DNA from 2 places in the Paraburkholderia sp. MM5482-R2 genome. Region 1 is predicted to be linked to the other one. Evidence: predicted binding sites of a transcription regulator. Region 1 holds the regulator's gene; the other holds the start of a gene.
The links. Region 1 encodes LexA, which represses DNA repair genes until DNA is damaged. Its sites were predicted from a motif close to ACTGTATNNNNATACAGT; they were not measured.
Positions count from the first base shown of each region.

Region 2: the regulator LexA is predicted to act here: its motif matches at 5,422-5,439, upstream of OKW37_RS18415 (PA0069 family radical SAM protein).

Region 1 is NZ_JBNDLP010000002.1:2,085,612-2,094,527, forward strand. Features, by position in the region: gene OKW37_RS12505 (ABC transporter permease) at 1-759, opposite strand, end outside; gene nodI (nodulation factor ABC transporter ATP-binding protein NodI) at 779-1,693, opposite strand; gene OKW37_RS12515 (universal stress protein) at 2,116-2,583, shown strand; gene OKW37_RS12520 (DUF2939 domain-containing protein) at 2,702-3,319, opposite strand; gene OKW37_RS12525 (hypothetical protein) at 3,438-3,782, opposite strand; gene lexA (transcriptional repressor LexA) at 3,885-4,535, opposite strand; gene OKW37_RS12535 (sulfate ABC transporter substrate-binding protein) at 4,847-5,893, shown strand; gene cysT (sulfate ABC transporter permease subunit CysT) at 6,054-6,950, shown strand; gene cysW (sulfate ABC transporter permease subunit CysW) at 6,947-7,954, shown strand; gene OKW37_RS12550 (sulfate/molybdate ABC transporter ATP-binding protein) at 7,955-8,916, shown strand, end outside.
Region 2 is NZ_JBNDLP010000002.1:3,384,479-3,393,394, forward strand. Features, by position in the region: gene rplS (50S ribosomal protein L19) at 1-94, opposite strand, end outside; gene trmD (tRNA (guanosine(37)-N1)-methyltransferase TrmD) at 244-1,011, opposite strand; gene rimM (ribosome maturation factor RimM) at 1,037-1,771, opposite strand; gene rpsP (30S ribosomal protein S16) at 1,906-2,160, opposite strand; gene OKW37_RS18405 (PQQ-dependent sugar dehydrogenase) at 2,422-3,516, shown strand; gene OKW37_RS18410 (NINE protein) at 3,708-4,175, shown strand; gene OKW37_RS18415 (PA0069 family radical SAM protein) at 4,212-5,363, opposite strand; gene OKW37_RS18420 (Lrp/AsnC ligand binding domain-containing protein) at 5,509-5,997, opposite strand; partial or broken gene OKW37_RS18425 (D-amino acid dehydrogenase) at 6,054-7,463, shown strand; gene OKW37_RS18430 (acyl-CoA dehydrogenase) at 7,603-8,916, opposite strand, start outside.

The sequences.
Region 1 (8,916 bases):
CACGCTCACATGCAGCGCAGCGTGCTCCATCGGCCGACCGAGCATCGCCGGGCGCATCAGATCGACCGCATTGGCGAGCGGCAGCGCGACAGTCACCGCTCGCGCGGCGCCGGGCAGTTGCGAGATCGGAAAGAACACGCCGGAGAGCAGCAGCATCGGCGTGAGCACGAGCGTCTGATAGAACATGAAAAAGTCGTACGACGGCGCGAGCGCCGTCACGATCATCGCGAGGCTCGCGAACGCGAGACCGGCCAGCACGATGACCGGCAGCGCGAGCAGCATCGACGGAAAACTCGCATAGCCGAGCGCGCCCGCCACCAGCATGATCGCCACACCCGACAACACCGCTTTGCTGGCGGCCCACACCACCTCGCCGAGCACGATATCGCCGAGCGTGAGCGGCGTATGCATGATCGCCTCCCACGTGCGCTGCACGTGCATGCGCGAAAAGCCCGAATACATCGACTCGAAGCTCGCCGACATCATCACGCTCGACGCCACCGTGCCCGCCGCGAGGAACGAGATATACGACACGCCGTCGACGTGCCCGACCATCAGCCCGAGCCCGAGGCCGAGACCGAACAGATAGATCATCGGATCGGCGAAGTTGCCGAACATCGACGCGATCGCGAGCTTTTTCCACACCAGGTAATTGCGGCGCCACACCGCGATCCAGTTCGTGGCATTGGCGGGGAAGGCACCGAACGGTTCTTGCACCGATGGCGTGCCGTCGTGGGTTTCGTAAGTACGTGCGTCCATCAAGTGTCTCGCTATGGGTTCAGTCCTGCATTTCGCGACCGGTGAGCCGCAGAAACACATCCTCGAGATTCGCCGGCCGATGCAGATAGCGCAAATCGGCGCGCTGCTTGAGGCGCATATGCACGGGCTGCGCGTCGCTCACATAACAGAACAGCGTCTCGCCGCTGATCTCGGTGCGCTCGGCGAGCGGCGCGAGTTCGTCGCGCAACGCAAACGGATCGGGGCCGTAGATCTCGATCACGTCGCAGCCGATTTCGGACTCGATCAACTCGCGCGGCGCGCCTTCGGCGATCTTGCGGCCTTCCTCGATCACGCACAGTCGATGACAGAGCCGTTCGGCTTCTTCCATGAAGTGCGTGGTCAGCAGAATGGTCTTGCCGCGCGCGAGCAGCGAGCGCAGCCGCTCCCAGATCAGATGGCGTGCTTGCGGATCGAGACCGGTGGTCGGCTCGTCCATGATCAGCACGTCGGGATCGTTGATCAGCGCGCGCGCGAGCGTGAGGCGCCGCTTCATGCCGCCCGACAGTTCGCTCACGCGCGCGTCCGCCTTGTTCTCGAGGCGAGCGAATTCGAGCAGACCCGGCACCGCCGCGCGACACTGCGCGGCGCTCATACCGAAGTAGCGACCGAATACGAGCAGATTTTCGCGCACCGTGAAATCGGGATCGAGGTTGTCGAACTGCGGCACCACGCCGACGCGCGAGCGCGCGAGGCGCGCGCGGCCCGGGATCGGCTCGTCGCACAGCCGGATCGCGCCGGCGTCGGGCGCCGCAATGCCGAGCAGCATGCGCAATGTCGTGGTCTTACCGGCGCCGTTGGGGCCGAGCAGCCCGAAGCATTCGCCGGTGTTCACATGAAACGACAATCCGTCGACGACCGTTTTTTCGCCGTAGCTTTTCCTGACCTGATGGAATTCGATGGGGGCGGTGGGCATGGCTCGAGCAAGGCTCCGGAAAAAGACACAACGTACGCGCACGACACACAACATACCTGCGATGCACGCATTGCGCACGCGAAGCCGCTTACTCCAGGTATCGGATCGCTGATGCGAGCGGGTGTCCGGGAACGCGTCATGCGCAGGGTGCGATGCGCTCGTCGGTGTTCGATTCGCGCCGCTGATTGGCGGTGGCACGACTGGCACGTCAACCGGCCCGCAGTGTGTCGACGCAGCGTTCGCAAACGAAGTTTTGCATTGCGGCATCCGTGTGCAAACGCTGCGTCGGGTCGCCCAACGCTTGTGCAGACTGGATCGGCATGCACCGAGTATGCACTTAGCGTTTTCCATCCCTTGCAAGCCGAATTGCGGCGCACCATGATTGATTCAGACCGCGCTTTCCGCGCGAATGGAGAAAACAGATGGCGAGCTACCAGAAAATCCTGTTGTGCTACGACGGCTCGCGCGAAGGCCGGAAAGCCCTGCGTTGCGGTGCCGATCTGGCGTTGGAACTGAAGGCGGAAACGCATCTGCTGTCGGTCGTCGACATGCGTTCGAGCATCGCGCAGAGCGCGGGCCTGTTGACGGACGTCGCCTGCAGCAGCTTCGAAAAAACGGCCCGCGAGATTCTGCAGGAGGGCGTGAACTGGCTGACCGAGCGAGGCGTGAGCGCGCAAGGGCATTTCGCATTCGGTCATCCGATCGACGAGATCGCCAATCTTGCCAACGAGTTGCAGGTCGACCTCGTGGTGGTGGGTCATCGCTGCAGGACTGGTTTGTCGCGGTGGTGGATGGGGGCGGGCAACACGCCGCTGCTCGACCGCGTGTCGTGCAGCATTCTGGTGGCGTGCTCGTCCGCGCAGGAGCAGCAGCAGGCGGCTGCGGCGTAATGGGCTAGTGAGGGACACGAAGCCGCGCGCCCCGTTATCTAGTCCAGATGTGAATAGGCCCTGTCGAGTGGCCGGCCCCGATGGCCAGCCACGCATCCCATCCGGCCAGGCTTCGATCTCACTCGTTCAGATTGATCGCCGCGAGTTTCCACGTGACCAGACCTTCGCGACGAAAGATTGCCGAATAATTCGCGTTACCTTCGCCACGCCGGTACGTGATGACAAACTCGTTGAGACTGCGATAGCCGGCCGTGCTTTGACGCCCGGGCGGCGGTGCGCTCGCCTGCGTGGTGGTGTCGCCCGCGGCTGGTGCGGCCGGCGCTTCGCCGCCCGCGGCTGGCGGCGCGGACGGTTGCTCGCCCGGCGTGCCACGCGGCGGCATGCCGTTCAGCAGCGCCGCGACGCCGTCGGGTGTCGCATAGGCATCGACGAGCGGGCCGATCAGCGTCACGCCGATCACCGCGCCGATCGTGGCCATCTTGTTGCCGGCATCCGCCTCGAGGCGGCGTGTCAGCATGGCGCCCACCTGTTGCTTCAAGCTATCGCGTAGCGCGGGAAAGTCCACGTACTGATTGACGGTTTGCACGTCGCGCGCATCGGCGGCGCGTTTGAGATTGTTCACCGCGAGATACGGTGACGCATAAATAAAGCCCAGCGCGGCAATCACGATCACCACGATCAGCGTGATCAGCAGCGGCCGGGTGGCGCTGCCCTGTATGCGTTTCCGAATTGTCATCGAATGGGACTCCACGTCAGTGATGATCAACGTCGAGCACGGCGAGGTCGGAACGATCCCATCCCACGCGAATCTCTGAACATCCGAAGTGCTTGTTGCATGCGTACTCAGGATTCGCTCACGCTTCGAACACCGCGCCGTGCACGTTGGCTTCGTCGGCTATGCAGCGATCGATCATACGGCATACGGCGTCGACCGTGCCGACCATGATCAGTCGCGACGGTCCATGATAGACCCGCACCGGCGCGCGACGCGCGGGCTCGGCGATGTTCAGCGCCGAATTCAGCGACACGCGCGCGAACGCCGGCAACGACGACGGTAGACCGGAAGCTTCGGCAGCCGCGTCGAACAGCGACGGCGTGCGCGCAGCGGGCGCCTCGATTAGCGCGCAGGGCGTGAGCTTGCGCAGATGGCGCAGACGGCCGAACTGGCGAAAGGGCAACAGGCGGGCAAGGCGTTCCATGAGTCTCTCCAGGCGATTCGGCGTAGATGCGGGCGTAGATGCAGGCGTAAATGCGGCTTGGGTCGGACAAACCGGCGCAAGCGTTCTGGCGACAGCGAAAGATCAGAACTCGCTGGGGCGGATCAGCCCGACCGCGATCCCTTCGAGCGCGAAATCGGCGCTGCCGGTTTCCACGAAGATGTTGTCGTAATCGGGGTTTTCGGCGATCAGTTCGATGCCGTTCGGCCGGCGCTTCAGACGCTTGACCGTTACGTCGTCGCCAAGCCGCGCAATGATGATCTGGCCGTCCTTCGCTTCGGTGCGCTTTTGCACCGCGAGCAGGTCGCCGTCGAGAATGCCCGCGTCGCGCATCGACAGGCCGCGCACCTTCAGCAGGTAGTCGGGCTTGCTCGAGAACAGCGCCGGGTCACACGCGTAGTGCTGCGAGATATGTTCCTGCGCGAGGATCGGGCTACCCGCCGCGACCCGGCCGATCAGCGGCAACGACAACTGCATCAGGCCCGCATGCGGCAGGGTGAACTGATACGGCGCGTCCTCCTGCCCGGACAGCAGGCGGATGCCGCGCGACGCGCCGGCCGCGAGTTCGATCACGCCCTTGCGCGCCAGCGCGCGCAGATGCTCTTCCGCGGAATTGGCCGAGCTGAACCCGAGTTCGGCGGCAATTTCCGCGCGAGTGGGCGGAAAGCCGGTGCGTTCGATCGCGCGGCGGATCAGATCGAAAACCTGCTGCTGTCGTGCGGTGAGTTTTGTCATGGCCACTGTATGTATGAACAGGTGACTGTATTTTTATACAGTATTCGGCGCATTTCAAGCTTTACTTTAAGTTCGGCGCAAGGGTCGCGCTGGGGCGTCGTTTATCGGCGACATGACGGCGTTGTCGGCGTCCCAACCGCCGGCGCATCTGTCGTTACCACTTTTGAGCATTAAAAAATGAAGAAACATTATTTTTAATAATGAAAGCGCTTCGATAGACTGGCCTCCGGTTGGCGCTCATGTGCACGTGACCGCGACGCAGAACAACACCAGACGCTCATCAGCGGACCATCACGCGGAGAAAAATTGAAATGAACCATCGGCATATGGGGCTTGCGGCTCGAACCAGAAAACTGATCGCGGCGCTCGCCGTCGGCGCGGCCGGTGCGTTCGGCATGTTGGGCGCAAGCGGCGTAGCGCACGCCGACACCACGCTGTTGAACGTGTCCTACGATCCGACGCGCGAACTGTATCAGGACATCAATCAGGCATTCGGCAAGGAATGGAAGGCCAGGACCGGCGAAGCCGTCACCTTCAGGCAGTCGCACGGCGGCTCGGGCGCGCAGGCTCGCTCGGTGCTCGACGGACTGCAGGCCGACGTCGTGACGCTTGCGCTCGCCTATGACATCGACGCGCTCGCGAACAAGGGGCTCGTCGACAGGAACTGGCAAAAGCGTCTGCCGGACAACGCATCGCCGTACACGTCGACGATCGTGTTTCTGGTGCGCAAGGGCAACCCGAAGCACATCAAGGATTGGGATGATCTGGTGAAACCGGGCGTGTCGATCGTGACGCCGAATCCGAAGACCTCGGGCGGCGCGCGCTGGAATTACCTGGCCGCGTGGGCGTACGCCGAGCATCAACCGGGCGGCAACGACCAGAAGGCCAGGGAGTTCGTCGGCAAGCTGTACAGGAACGCCGGCGTGCTCGATTCGGGCGCGCGCGGCGCGACCACGAGCTTCGTGCAGCGCGGTATCGGCGACGTGCTGATCGCGTGGGAAAACGAGGCGTTCCTGTCGCTGAAGGAGTTTGGTCCGGACAGGTTCGAGATCGTGGTGCCGTCGGTGAGCATTCTGGCCGAGCCGCCGGTCGCGGTGGTCGACAAGGTCGTCGACAAACACGGCACGCGCAAGCTGGCCGAGGCGTATCTGAACTTCCTGTATAGCGAGCAAGGTCAGGAGATCGCCGCGCGCAATTTCTATCGTCCGCGTTCCAGCAAGGTGCCCGCCGATCTGACCGCGAAGTTTCCGAAGCTGAAGCTGTACACGATCGACGATTCGTTCGGCGGTTGGACCAACGCGCAGAAGACCCATTTCGCGGACGGCGGCGTGTTCGATTCGATTTATCAGCCGCAGTAAGAACCACCGCCCGAATCACAGCCAGGGGAAAAAGGGCGCGCCCAATGGGCGCGCTTTCGGCTAACCGGGGTCCGGTGGCCAGCAGTGCGGCAGTACCGCAGTACGGCAGCACGGCAAAACGAACAACCGCGCGAGCATCAACCATGAACGAGTATCCAGCATGACCACGTTGACCTTCCGCAAGCCGAGCGCATTGCCCGGTTTTGGCCTGACACTCGGCATCACGGTGGCTTATCTGAGCCTCGTGGTGCTGATTCCATTGACGGCGACCTTTCTGAAAACCGCGACGCTCGACTGGGATCAGTTCGTGCGCGCGGTCACGTCGCCGCGTGTGCTCGCGTCGTATCGGCTGACGTTTTTCTCGGCGCTAGGCGGCGCGCTGATCAACGCGGTGTTCGGCTTTCTCGTCGCGTGGGTGCTGGTGCGCTACACGTTTCCGTTCAAGCGTATCGTCGATGCGATCGTCGATCTGCCATTCGCGTTGCCCACCTCGGTGGCGGGCATTTCGCTCGCGGCCGTGTATGCGGGCAACGGCTGGATCGGCCAGTTCCTCGCGCCGCTCGGCATCAAGATCGCGTTCACGCCGGCGGGCGTGCTGGTCGCGCTGACGTTCATCGGCCTGCCGTTCGTCGTGCGCACCGTGCAACCGGTGCTCGAGGAGTTCGAGCGCGAGCAGGAGGAGGCGGCCGCGTGTCTCGGCGCGTCGCGCTGGCTCACGTTTCGCCGCGTCGTGCTGCCGGCCGTGTTGCCGGCGCTGCTGACCGGCTTCGCGCTCGCCTTTGCGCGCGCGCTCGGCGAATACGGCTCGGTAATCTTCATCGCCGGCAATGTGCCGATGAAGTCGGAGATCACGTCGCTCCTGATCATCACGAAGCTCGAGCAATACGACTATGCGGGCGCGACGGCGCTCGCGGTCGTGATGCTGGTCGTGTCGTTCCTGATGCTGCTGTCGTTCAACACGCTGCAGTGGTATCTGCAGCGGCGCACCAGCCGCGGCAAGACGGGATCGGCGCCAGTGGCCACGAGCGTCGCCGCTATCGGTGGAGGTGTGCAATGAGCCGCGTTCCGACCCACCCGGCGAGCGTGGCGCGTCGCCCCGATCCGGTCAGCGAGCCGGTGCTCGTGCGCTGGCTGCTGATCGGCCTCGCGCTGTTGTTTCTCGCGCTGTTTCTGGCCGTGCCGCTCGCCGCGGTGTTCTACCAGGCGCTGAACAAGGGGCTGCGTTTTTACTTCGAAGCGCTCGCCGATCCGGATGCGCTGTCGGCGATCAAACTGACGCTGCTCACCGCGGCGATCGCGGTGCCACTGAACCTCATGTTCGGCCTCGCGGCGTCGTGGTGTATCGCGAAGTTCGAATTCCGCGGCAAGGCGCTGCTGACCACGTTGATCGATCTGCCGTTTTCGGTGTCGCCGGTGATCTCCGGTCTGATCTACGTGCTGATGTTCGGCGCGCAGGGCTGGTTCGGCCCGTGGCTCGAAGATCACAACGTGCAGATCATCTTCGCGGTGCCGGGCATCGTGCTCGCGACGATCTTCGTCACGTTCCCGTTCGTCGCGCGCGAGCTGATTCCGCTGATGCAGGCGCAGGGCAACGACGAGGAAGAAGCCGCGCACGTGCTCGGCGCATCGGGCTGGCAGACGTTCCGTCGCGTCACGCTGCCGAACGTCAAGTGGGGTCTGCTGTACGGCGTGATTCTGTGCAATGCGCGCGCAATGGGCGAGTTCGGCGCGGTGTCGGTCGTGTCGGGCCATATTCGGGGGCAGACCGACACGATGCCGCTGCACGTCGAAATCCTCTACAACGAGTACAACTTCTCGGCCGCGTTCGCCGTGGCCTCGCTGCTCGCGCTGCTGGCGCTGGTCACGCTGGGGCTCAAGCTGTTGGCCGAGCGTCATATGTCGGCGGAACCGTCGGCGGCGCGCGAAGTGCCTGCGTATGCGGGGCCCGTGTCGCCGTCCGGCGCTTCGCAGGCCAATAGCGCGCAGTCCGCTTCGCATTCGTTTTTCGTCAACGCCACGCCTGCGTCGCAGCGACATCCGCTCAAGCAAGGAGAGCTGTAAATGGGTATCACCGTTCGTAACCTGCAAAAGCGCTTCGGCGATTTCGTCGCGCTCGACAACGTGTCGCTCGACTTTCCGCCGGGCGAACTCGTCGCGCTGCTCGGGCCGTCGGGTTGCGGCAAGACAACGTTGCTGCGTGTGATCGCCGGCCTCGAATACGCGGACGGCGGCCGGGTCGAGCTGCAAGGCCAGGATGTCGCGGCGGTCGGCGCGCGTGAGCGCGAGGTGGGTTTCGTGTTCCAGCACTACGCGCTGTTCCGGCATATGACGGTGTTCGAAAACGTCGCGTTCGGGCTGCGCGTGAAGCCGCGCAAGGAACGTCCGTCGGAGAAGGTGATTCGTGAGAAGGTGCATGAGTTGCTGAAGCTCGTGCAGCTCGACTGGCTCGCGCAGCGCTATCCGTCGGAGCTGTCCGGCGGCCAGCGCCAGCGCATCGCCCTCGCACGTGCGTTGGCCGTGGAGCCGAAGGTGCTGTTGCTCGACGAGCCGTTCGGCGCGCTCGACGCGAAAGTGCGCAAGGAACTGCGCAGCTGGTTGCGTCGCCTGCACGACGATCTGCATATTTCGACGATCTTCGTCACGCACGATCAGGAAGAAGCGCTCGAAGTGGCGGACCGCATCGTCGTGCTCAATCGCGGGCATGTCGAGCAGGTCGGCAGCCCGCAGGAGGTGTACGACCATCCGCAGACGCCGTTCGTCTACGAGTTTCTCGGCGCGGCGAACCGCCTGCACGGCAGCGTCGACGCGCAAGGCTTCGTCGTCGATGGCGCGGCGCTGCCGGTCGCGATCGCGGCGGGTTTTAGGGGCCCGGCGTTCGCCTATGTGCGGCCGCACGATCTGCAGTTGTATCCGCAGGCGGCGGGGCATCGCGAGGGCATTGTCGTCGACGTGCGGCGCGTGGTGACGCTCGGCGGTTCGGTGCGCGTCGAGCTCGCCGGTCGCGAGGGCAATCTGCTCGAAGC
Region 2 (8,916 bases), 1.3 Mb from region 1:
CGATGACCGTATCGCCCGGACCAAAATCCGGAATGGTCTTTTCGCCGAGAACGCGCGCGATTTCTTCCTGCTCGAGTTTTGCAATCAGATTCATCACTGACTCCTAGATCCATCTTGTCGGCGTTCGTACCTGCCTCACGCGCTTACTGCGTTCGGCTACGGCCCCGATAGAGGATGGGTTCACATCTGGTACCGCACACGCATGCACGGCACCGCCTTGTGTCCGCTCGAAAGACCGGGGCCTCAGGCCTTCGGCTCTTCCTTCGCGAGACTCGCGAGCCACGCCTCGTCGGCACGGCTCAGCATTCTGTTCTTTCTGGCCTTCACGATCAGATCGGGCCGCTTGTTCAACGTGTTGCGCAATGCTTCGCGCCGCCGCCACGCTTCGATTTCCGCATGATGGCCGCCGAGCAGCACATCAGGCACCCGCACGCCCTCGTATTCCTCGGGACGCGTGTAGTGCGGACAATCGAGCAGCACATCGACGAAGCTATCCTGCACCGCCGACTGTGAGTCGTTCAGCACGCCAGGCAACTGACGCACGACCGCATCCATCAACGCCATCGCGGGCAACTCGCCGCCCGACAGCACGAAGTCGCCAAGGCTTACTTCTTCGTCGACTACACGGTCCAGCAGACGCTGGTCGATCGCTTCGTAACGCCCGCACAACACGATCAGACCGGGTTCGGCCGCGAACTTCATCACGCGCTCGTGATTCAGTGTGGCGCCTTGCGGCGACATCATCACGACGCGCGCCGCGCCGATGCCCTGCTCCGACTGCGCCGCTTTCGCGGCACTGATCGCGTCTTCGAGCGGCCGGGCCAGCATAACCATGCCGGGGCCGCCGCCGTATGGGCGATCGTCGATCGTGCGGTAGTTGTCGGTCGTGAAATCGCGCGGATTCCACGTACGCAACCCATAGCGCTGCTGCTTCGCGGCCCGGCTGGTGATACCCCAGTCAGTCAGCGCGCGGAACATTTCTGGAAAGAGCGTCACGACATCGAACTGCATCGCTCTCCCCGCTCAACGATAGATTTCAATAGTCAGCTTCCCAGTCGACGACGATATGCTTTGCCGCCTGGTCCACCGTTTTGACAAAGACGCCGACGAACGGGATCAAACGCTCGCCTGCGACCGGCTTGCCGTTTTTGTCGGTCGCCGGATATTCGATGCGCAGCACCGACTGCGCGCCGTTGTCGATCATGCTGGCGACTTTGCCGAGGTTGAGCCCGGCGAGATTCACCACGTCCAGGCCGATCAGATCGACCCAGTAGAATTCGTCGGCTTCGAGCGCCGGAAATTCGCTACGGCCGATGTATACGCGGGAACCGCGCAAAGCCAACGCCGTATCGCGGTCAGCGACGCCACCCAGACGGGCGACCACGCTGTCGCTATGTGTTTTGGCCTGCAAGGACGGCGCCGATTTGCGCTCCTGGCCTTTCACCAGCCACCAGCGTTTCGCGCTCAGCAAGACGTCGCCGCCTTGCCCGGCATCCGCATGCGCGGCTACCTTGACCCAGCCTTTGAGACCATAGGCGTCGACGATTGCGCCGACTTCGACCGCATCGGCCGGCCAGCTTGCCGCCGTTTCGATGCGCATTTCTGCCGCTTCGAAATCGGCGTTCGCGGCATTGGCTTGCGCCTCTTTCGCCTTGCCGTCGGTTCGTTCGACCGGCTTGCGGACGAATGCACCGAACGACGCCTGACCAGACGCCTTTGCGCGCGAAGCTGCCTTGACGCTACCAGAACTGCCGGAATCACGCTCAGACATCGAATAACCTCGACAACAACTTCGCAGCCTGCTTTGGCGTCTGCTTCAGTAAAACAAATTGCGCATCGGACTGCTCACGCGAGTTGCGCGAGCCGCCGGCCGAACCGACGACGATACGCCTGCGGGCCGCCATATCAAGCAGCCGGCTGCGCCTTTTGCGCTTCCTTCACGAGACGTTCGACGGTCGGCGACAGTTGCGCGCCAACACCTTGCCAGTACGTCAGGCGATCCTGAGCGATACGCAGGGACTCGCCCTTCGTAGCGACCGGGTTGTAGAAACCGACGCGCTCGATGAAGCGGCCGTCACGACGGCTGCGCGAGTCGGTGGCGACGATGTTGTAGAACGGGCGCTTCTTGGAGCCGCCGCGAGCCAAGCGGATGATGACCATACTAGAATCCTTGAAAACCGGGGTTCGGAACGACTGAAACACGCGATTATAGCGGGAAACCGACGCCATAACAAACACTTACCGGGATAAACTGCGGAACCGGGCTGCACCCACCTTCTACAAGAGGTGCGAGAACCCGTTCAAACGCCCGAATTACCTGAAGGAGCGCCTGTGCAACGCCAGCCGAAACTCCCGTTTCCGTTCGCCTTTTGTGCCTTTTTCGTACGCTTTGCTGGACTTTCGCGCACCTCGTGCAGCCGGATTCTACGTGCGGTAGCGGCCGCGGTTATCGCCGCGCAGGCGTTGACGGCAATCGCCGCGCTGCCCATCGAGAAAATCAAGCTGCCGCCGGGCTTTCACATCGAAGTGTTGTCGGACGAGGTGCCGAGCGCGCGCGCGATGACGTTGTCGCCCAAGGGCATTCTCTACGTGGGCAGCGACGATGGCCATGTGTATGCGCTCGAGCTGCGGAACGGCCGCGTGACGGGTCACCACGTGATCGCGTCCGGGCTGCAGATGCCCGCTGGCGTCGCGTGGCGCGACGGCGCGCTGTATGTGTCGGCCGTGTCGAAAATCGTGCGCTTCGATGCGATCGACTCGCACCTGAACGATCCGCCGAAACCGGTCGTTGTCACCGACAAGCTGCCGACGGACACGCATCACGGCTGGAAATTCATCGCGTTCGGCCCGGATGGCAAGCTGTACGTGCCGCAAGGCGCGCCGTGCAACATTTGCCAGAGAGATCCGGACCGCTTTGCGATGATTGGCCGCATGAACCCGGACGGCAGCCACTACGAGGTCGTCGCGCGCGGCATCCGCAATTCGGTCGGCTTCGCGTGGCATCCGGTCACCCACGAACTGTGGTTCACCGACAACGGTCGCGACCTGCTCGGCGACGATATTCCGAGCGACAAGCTCAACCGCGCGCCGCATGTCGGCATGAACTTCGGCTTTCCGTACTGTCACGGCGGCGACACGCCCGACCCCGAGTTCGGTAAGGATCATCCGTGCAGCGAATTCACGCCGCCAGTGGTCAAGCTTGGCGCGCACGTGGCGGCGCTTGGCATGCGCTTCTACGACGGCCCGATGTTTCCAGCCGACTACCGCAACAATATCTTCATCGCCGAGCACGGCTCGTGGAACCGCAGCAAGAAGGTCGGCTACCGCGTCGTGCGCGTGATCACCGACCCTGACGGCAGCCACGCACGCCAGCAGGTCTTTGCCGAAGGCTGGCTGCAACCCGGCGAATCGGTCTGGGGCCGCCCCGCCGACGTGTTGCCGCTGCCAGACGGTTCGCTACTGATCAGCGACGATACCGCCGGCGCAATCTATCGCATCACGTATTCAGCGCCGTAACGCGCGGATGCACGCATGCCCGGCTGAACTCACCCTGAGCCAGGTCCGGCGCATCTCGCCGCCCCGCTTTCAGCCTGGGCGATCGTCCTCCACGTGACCACCCGCGCGCCGCAGGCGTAGAATGCGCGTCGGTCCGCGCCCCCCGCGGCGCGCCGCTCCTTTCGACCGCCCGTCACTCTGCCCACGCGTTCATGCCCACCGCTGCCTCGACTTCCCCGCGCTTCAGATCCAAGACGCTCACCGCCGCGTTGGCGTTCCTGTTCGGCAGCCTCGGCGCCCACCGCTTCTATCTGTATGGCACCCGAGACATCTACGGCTGGGCGCATCTACTCGGCACGCTGATCGGCATTCCCGGCGTGATGCTGCTGGTCGCGACCGAGCGCGCGTCGATCCTGGGCTGGGTGCTCGCGCCGATCGGCGCGGTTTCGCTGTTTGCCGCGTTTCTGGCGGCGCTCGTCTACGGGCTGCGTCCTGATCAGAAATGGGATGCGCAATTCAACACCCACACGCAACGCAAAAGCCGCTCCGGCTGGACGGTCATTTTCGTCGTGATCTTTTCGCTGCTGATCGGTGCGTTTCTGCTGATGACCGGTCTCGCGCTCGCGTTCCAGACCTACTTCGAAAGTCAGGTCGAAGCGGCCAAAGCGATTTCGCAGTAATGCCCCCGTGGCGGGACCCGCAGACGTTCCTGCGCGCTAGAAAAGCCTCAGTTGCGGATTGTCGCGCGCCGGTGCGCTCACCTGTTCGGCGCGCGGCGGCTCGATCCGGCGGAAATGCGACATGTCGAGAATGCCGCGGTCGCGCCCGTTCAACCCTAACCGGCGCACGGCCTTGTGAAAGCGCTGCCTGAGCAGATCCGCCCATAAGCCCTCTCCCTTCATGCGGGTCGAGAACGAAGAATCGTAATCCTTGCCGCCTCGCATGTCGCGCACACGGCTCATCACGCGCTCGGCCCGATCCGGGAAATGTGCGCCCAGCCAATCCTTGAACAGCGGCGCGACCTCCCACGGCAGCCGCAGCACGATATAGCTCGCATTGCTGGCGCCCGCTTCGGCGCATGCTTCGAGCACGCGCTCCATATCCGGTTCGGTGACGAACGGGATCACCGGCGCGATGCTGACGCCGACCGGAATGCCCGCCTCGCTGAGCGTACGGATCGTGCGCAGCCGGCGCGACGGCGTGGCCGCGCGCGGTTCGAGCGTGCGCGCGATGTCTGCGTCCAGCGTGGTGATGGTGATCGCCGCCATGAATTGCCCGCGCCCGGCCATCGGCGCAAGCAGGTCGATGTCGCGCTCGATCAGCGATGATTTGGTGATCGCCGCGAACGGGTGGTTGCGCTCGCTGAGCACCTCGATCACACGACGCGTAAGACGCAAGTCACGTTCGGCCGGCTGCCATGCATCGGTGGCGACGCCGAGCGCGATCGGCTCGGGTACATAGGACTTCTTCGACAGTTCCCGCTCGAGCAGTTCGGGCGCGTTGATCTTCGCGTAGATGCGGCTTTCGAAATCGAGCCCGGGCGACAAGCCCAGGTAGCTGTGCGTGGGCCGCGCGAAGCAATAGATGCAGCCGTGTTCGCAGCCCCGGTAAGGATTCAGCGACACATTGAACGGAATGTCCGGCGACGCATTGCGTGTGAGGATGGTTTTTGCGCGCTCCTCGAACACCTGCGTGCGCAGGACCTTCGGCTCCCCGTCTTCGTCGGCCGTCTGCCAGCCGTCGTGGACGGCTTCGCGCTGGTCGACTTCGTAGCGGCCTTGCAGGTTCGTGACCGCGCCGCGCCCCTTGCGAGGCGCCGGCGGCGCGATCGGAAATTCGGGAATGTCAGGGGTGTCGGGGTCATCCACGGCGGGCCACGCAAAGCAAACACAAACGGGAAGCGCCAAAGGAAAGCGGCGCAAAATACCTGTATAAATATACAGTATTTACGCCGTTTGTCGAGCACTTCGTTGGTCGCTTGATGCTTGTCCAACCCCGTCAGTGAACCGGCACCTACTCGCCCACCGCGATCGTCAGCGTCTCCTTGATTTCCTCCATCACCACATAGCTCTTCGACTGCACCGCGCCCGGCAGCTGCAGCAGGATATCGCCGAGCAACTTGCGGTAATCGGCCATTTCGCCGATGCGCGCCTTGATCAGATAGTCGAAATCGCCCGACACGAGGTGGCACTCGAGCACCTCGGGGATCTTCTGCACCTCGCGCCGGAACAGATCGAACATGTTGCCACTCTTGTGATCGAGCGTGATCTCGACGAACACGAGCAGCGCCGCGCCCAGCTCGGCCGGGTTCACGCGGGCGTAGTAGCCGGTGATCACGCCGTCGCGCTCCATCCGCTTGACGCGCTCGATGCACGGCGTCACCGACAGACCGACCTGCTCCGCCAGGTCCTTCATCGCCATACGGCCGTCCTGCTGCAGGAGCCGCAGGATCTTGTGATCGAGCTTGTCGAGAGCCCGCACGGGCTGGCGCTGGGTACGCATGGTGTTTTTTCTAAAAATGATGAAAATACAATAACAAAACCTGTCTCACAGTTAATAGTATAGCGGTTAACACTGGGCAAACGGCATTTCACCTCACATTGCAGCTCGTCGAATCGAATCAGATCGAAGCTCCGACGAGCGCCTTGCCTTCACTCAATTTTTGGATATCTGGAGCAGCTATGCGAGTCGTCGTTTTGGGCAGTGGCGTCGTCGGCGTGACGAGTGCGTATTACCTCGCGCGCGCCGGTCACGAAGTGACCGTTATCGATCGCGAGGCCGGCCCGGCGCTCGAAACCAGTTTCGCCAACGCGGGCCAGATCTCGCCGGGCTACGCTTCGCCGTGGGCCGCCCCGGGCGTGCCGCTGAAGGCCGTCAAGTGGATGTTCCAGAAGCACGCGCCGCTAGCGATTCGCGTCGACGGCACCGCGTTCCAACTGCAATGGATGTGGCAGATGCTGCAGAACTGCACGGCGCCGCGCTATGCGGTGAACAAGGGCCGTATGGTGCGGCTGGCAGAATACAGCCGCGACTGCCTGCAGGCGTTGCGCGCCGACACCGGCATCGAGTACGAAGGCCGCACCGGCGGCACGCTGCAGGTATTTCGCACGCAACAGCAGTTCGACGGCGCCGCGAAAGACATCGCCGTGCTGCAGGAAGCCAACGTGCCATACGAACTGCTGACGGCCGACGAACTCGCCAAGGCCGAACCAGCCCTCGCCGCGGTGTCGCACAAGCTCACCGGCGGCCTGCGCCTGCCCGGCGACGAAACCGGCGACTGCCAGATGTTCACGACGCGCCTCGCGGCGCTCGCCGAGGAACTGGGCGTCAAGTTCCGCTACAACACGTCGATCGACGCGCTCGCGATGGCGGGCGGCCGCATCGCCGGCGTGCAGTGCGGCAGCGAACTCGTGCGCGCGGATTCGTTCGTGGTCGCGCTCGGCTCGTATTCGACGCGCTTCCTCGATGGCATAGTGAAGATTCCGGTCTATCCGCTGAAGGGCTATTCGATCACCGCGCCGATCGTCGACGCGGCTGCCGCGCCGGTGTCGACCGTGCTCGATGAGACCTACAAGATCGCGATCACGCGCTTCGACGACCGAATTCGCGTCGGCGGGATGGCCGAGATCGTCGGCTTCGACAAATCGCTGCGCCAGGCGCGCCGCGAGACGCTCGAGCTTTCTGTGAATGACCTGTTCCCGGGCGGCGGCGACACGTCGAAGGCGACGTTCTGGAGCGGTCTGCGGCCGATGACGCCGGACGGCACGCCGATCGTCGGCCGCACGCCGGTGCCGAACCTGTTCCTGAACACCGGCCACGGCACGCTTGGCTGGACGATGTCGTGCGGCTCGGGCCAACTGCTCGCCGACTTGATGTCGGGCAAGCAGCCCGCGATTCGCGCGGACGATCTGTCGGTGCATCGCTATCTCGGCGAGACCGCGGGCGAGCATCGGCCGGCGTATGCGTGAGTTTGAGTGCGTGCGCTGACGCGGCCCTGGCCGCGGCGCAGGCCGCAACAAACAGCAGCCGGACAAACAAACGGCGCCTCGCGGGGCGCCGTTTGCATTTCAATGTGCTGCCGCGATCGCGGCCGGCATCGAGGCATGCTCAGAACTGGTCTTCCGACAAAGCCAGCACGCCCTCGCCCCCCTTCGCGCTGACGATCGCCACTTCGAGCGCCGCCGCCTGCGGCAACACGTGCTCGGCGTAGAACCGCGCGGTCGCGATCTTCGCGTCATGAAACGCTCGGTCCTCGTCGCGCTTCGTCGCCGCGGCAAGCTGCGCACGCGCCATCTGCCAGCCGCCCAGCACGATGCCCGCGAGCTTCAGATAGGGCACGCTGCCCGCGAACACCGCATTCGGATCGCCCTTCGCATTGGCGACGACGAAATCGACGACCGCGCCAAGCGCGCGCTGGCCCTGCGCGAGCTGTGTGCGCATCGATGCGAACGCCGCACCCTGCTGCGCGCCAAGCGCTTCAACCGTTTCGGCGACGCCAGCGAGCAGTTCCTTCGCGACCTTGCCGCCGTCGCGCAGCGTCTTGCGACCGATCAGGTCGTTGGCCTGGATCGCGGTCGTGCCTTCGTAAATCGGTAGAATGCGCGCGTCGCGGTAGTACTGGGCAGCGCCGGTTTCCTCGATGAAGCCCATGCCGCCATGCACCTGCACGCCGAGGCTCGTCACGTCGATCGACAGCTCCGTGCTCCAGCCCTTCACGATCGGCACGAGGTATTCGTAGATCGCCTGATGCTTCGCGCGCGTCGCATCGTCCGGATGACGATGCGCGAGATCGCAGTGCGAGGCCGCGACGTAGGCGAGCGCGCGCGACGCCTCGGTGAGGCTGCGCATCGTCGACAGCATGCGGCGCACGTCCGGGTGCTGGATGATCGCGACCGACTGCTTCGCGGAGCCGTCCACGGGACGGCTCTGCACGCGCTCTTTCGCATACGCGACCGCCTTCTGATATGCGCGATCCGAGATCGCGACACCTTGCATGCCGACCGCGAAACGGGCGGCGTTCATCATGATGAACATGTATTCGAGGCCACGATTCTCTTCGCCGATCAGCTGACCGAGCGCGCCGCCGTGATCGCCGAACTGCAGCACCGCGGTCGGGCTCGCCTTGATGCCGAGCTTGTGTTCGATCGATACGCAGTGAACGTCGTTGCGCTCACCGAGCGAACCGTCTTCGTTGACGAGAAACTTCGGCACAAGAAACAGCGAAATGCCTTTCACGCCATCGGGCGCGTTCGGCGTACGTGCGAGCACCAGATGCACGATGTTCTTCGCCATGTCGTGCTCGCCCCACGTGATGAAAATCTTCGTGCCGAACAGCTTGAACGAACCGTCGGCCTGCGGCTCGGCGCGCGTGCGTACGAGCGCGAGATCGGAGCCGGCCTGCGGTTCGGTCAGGTTCATCGT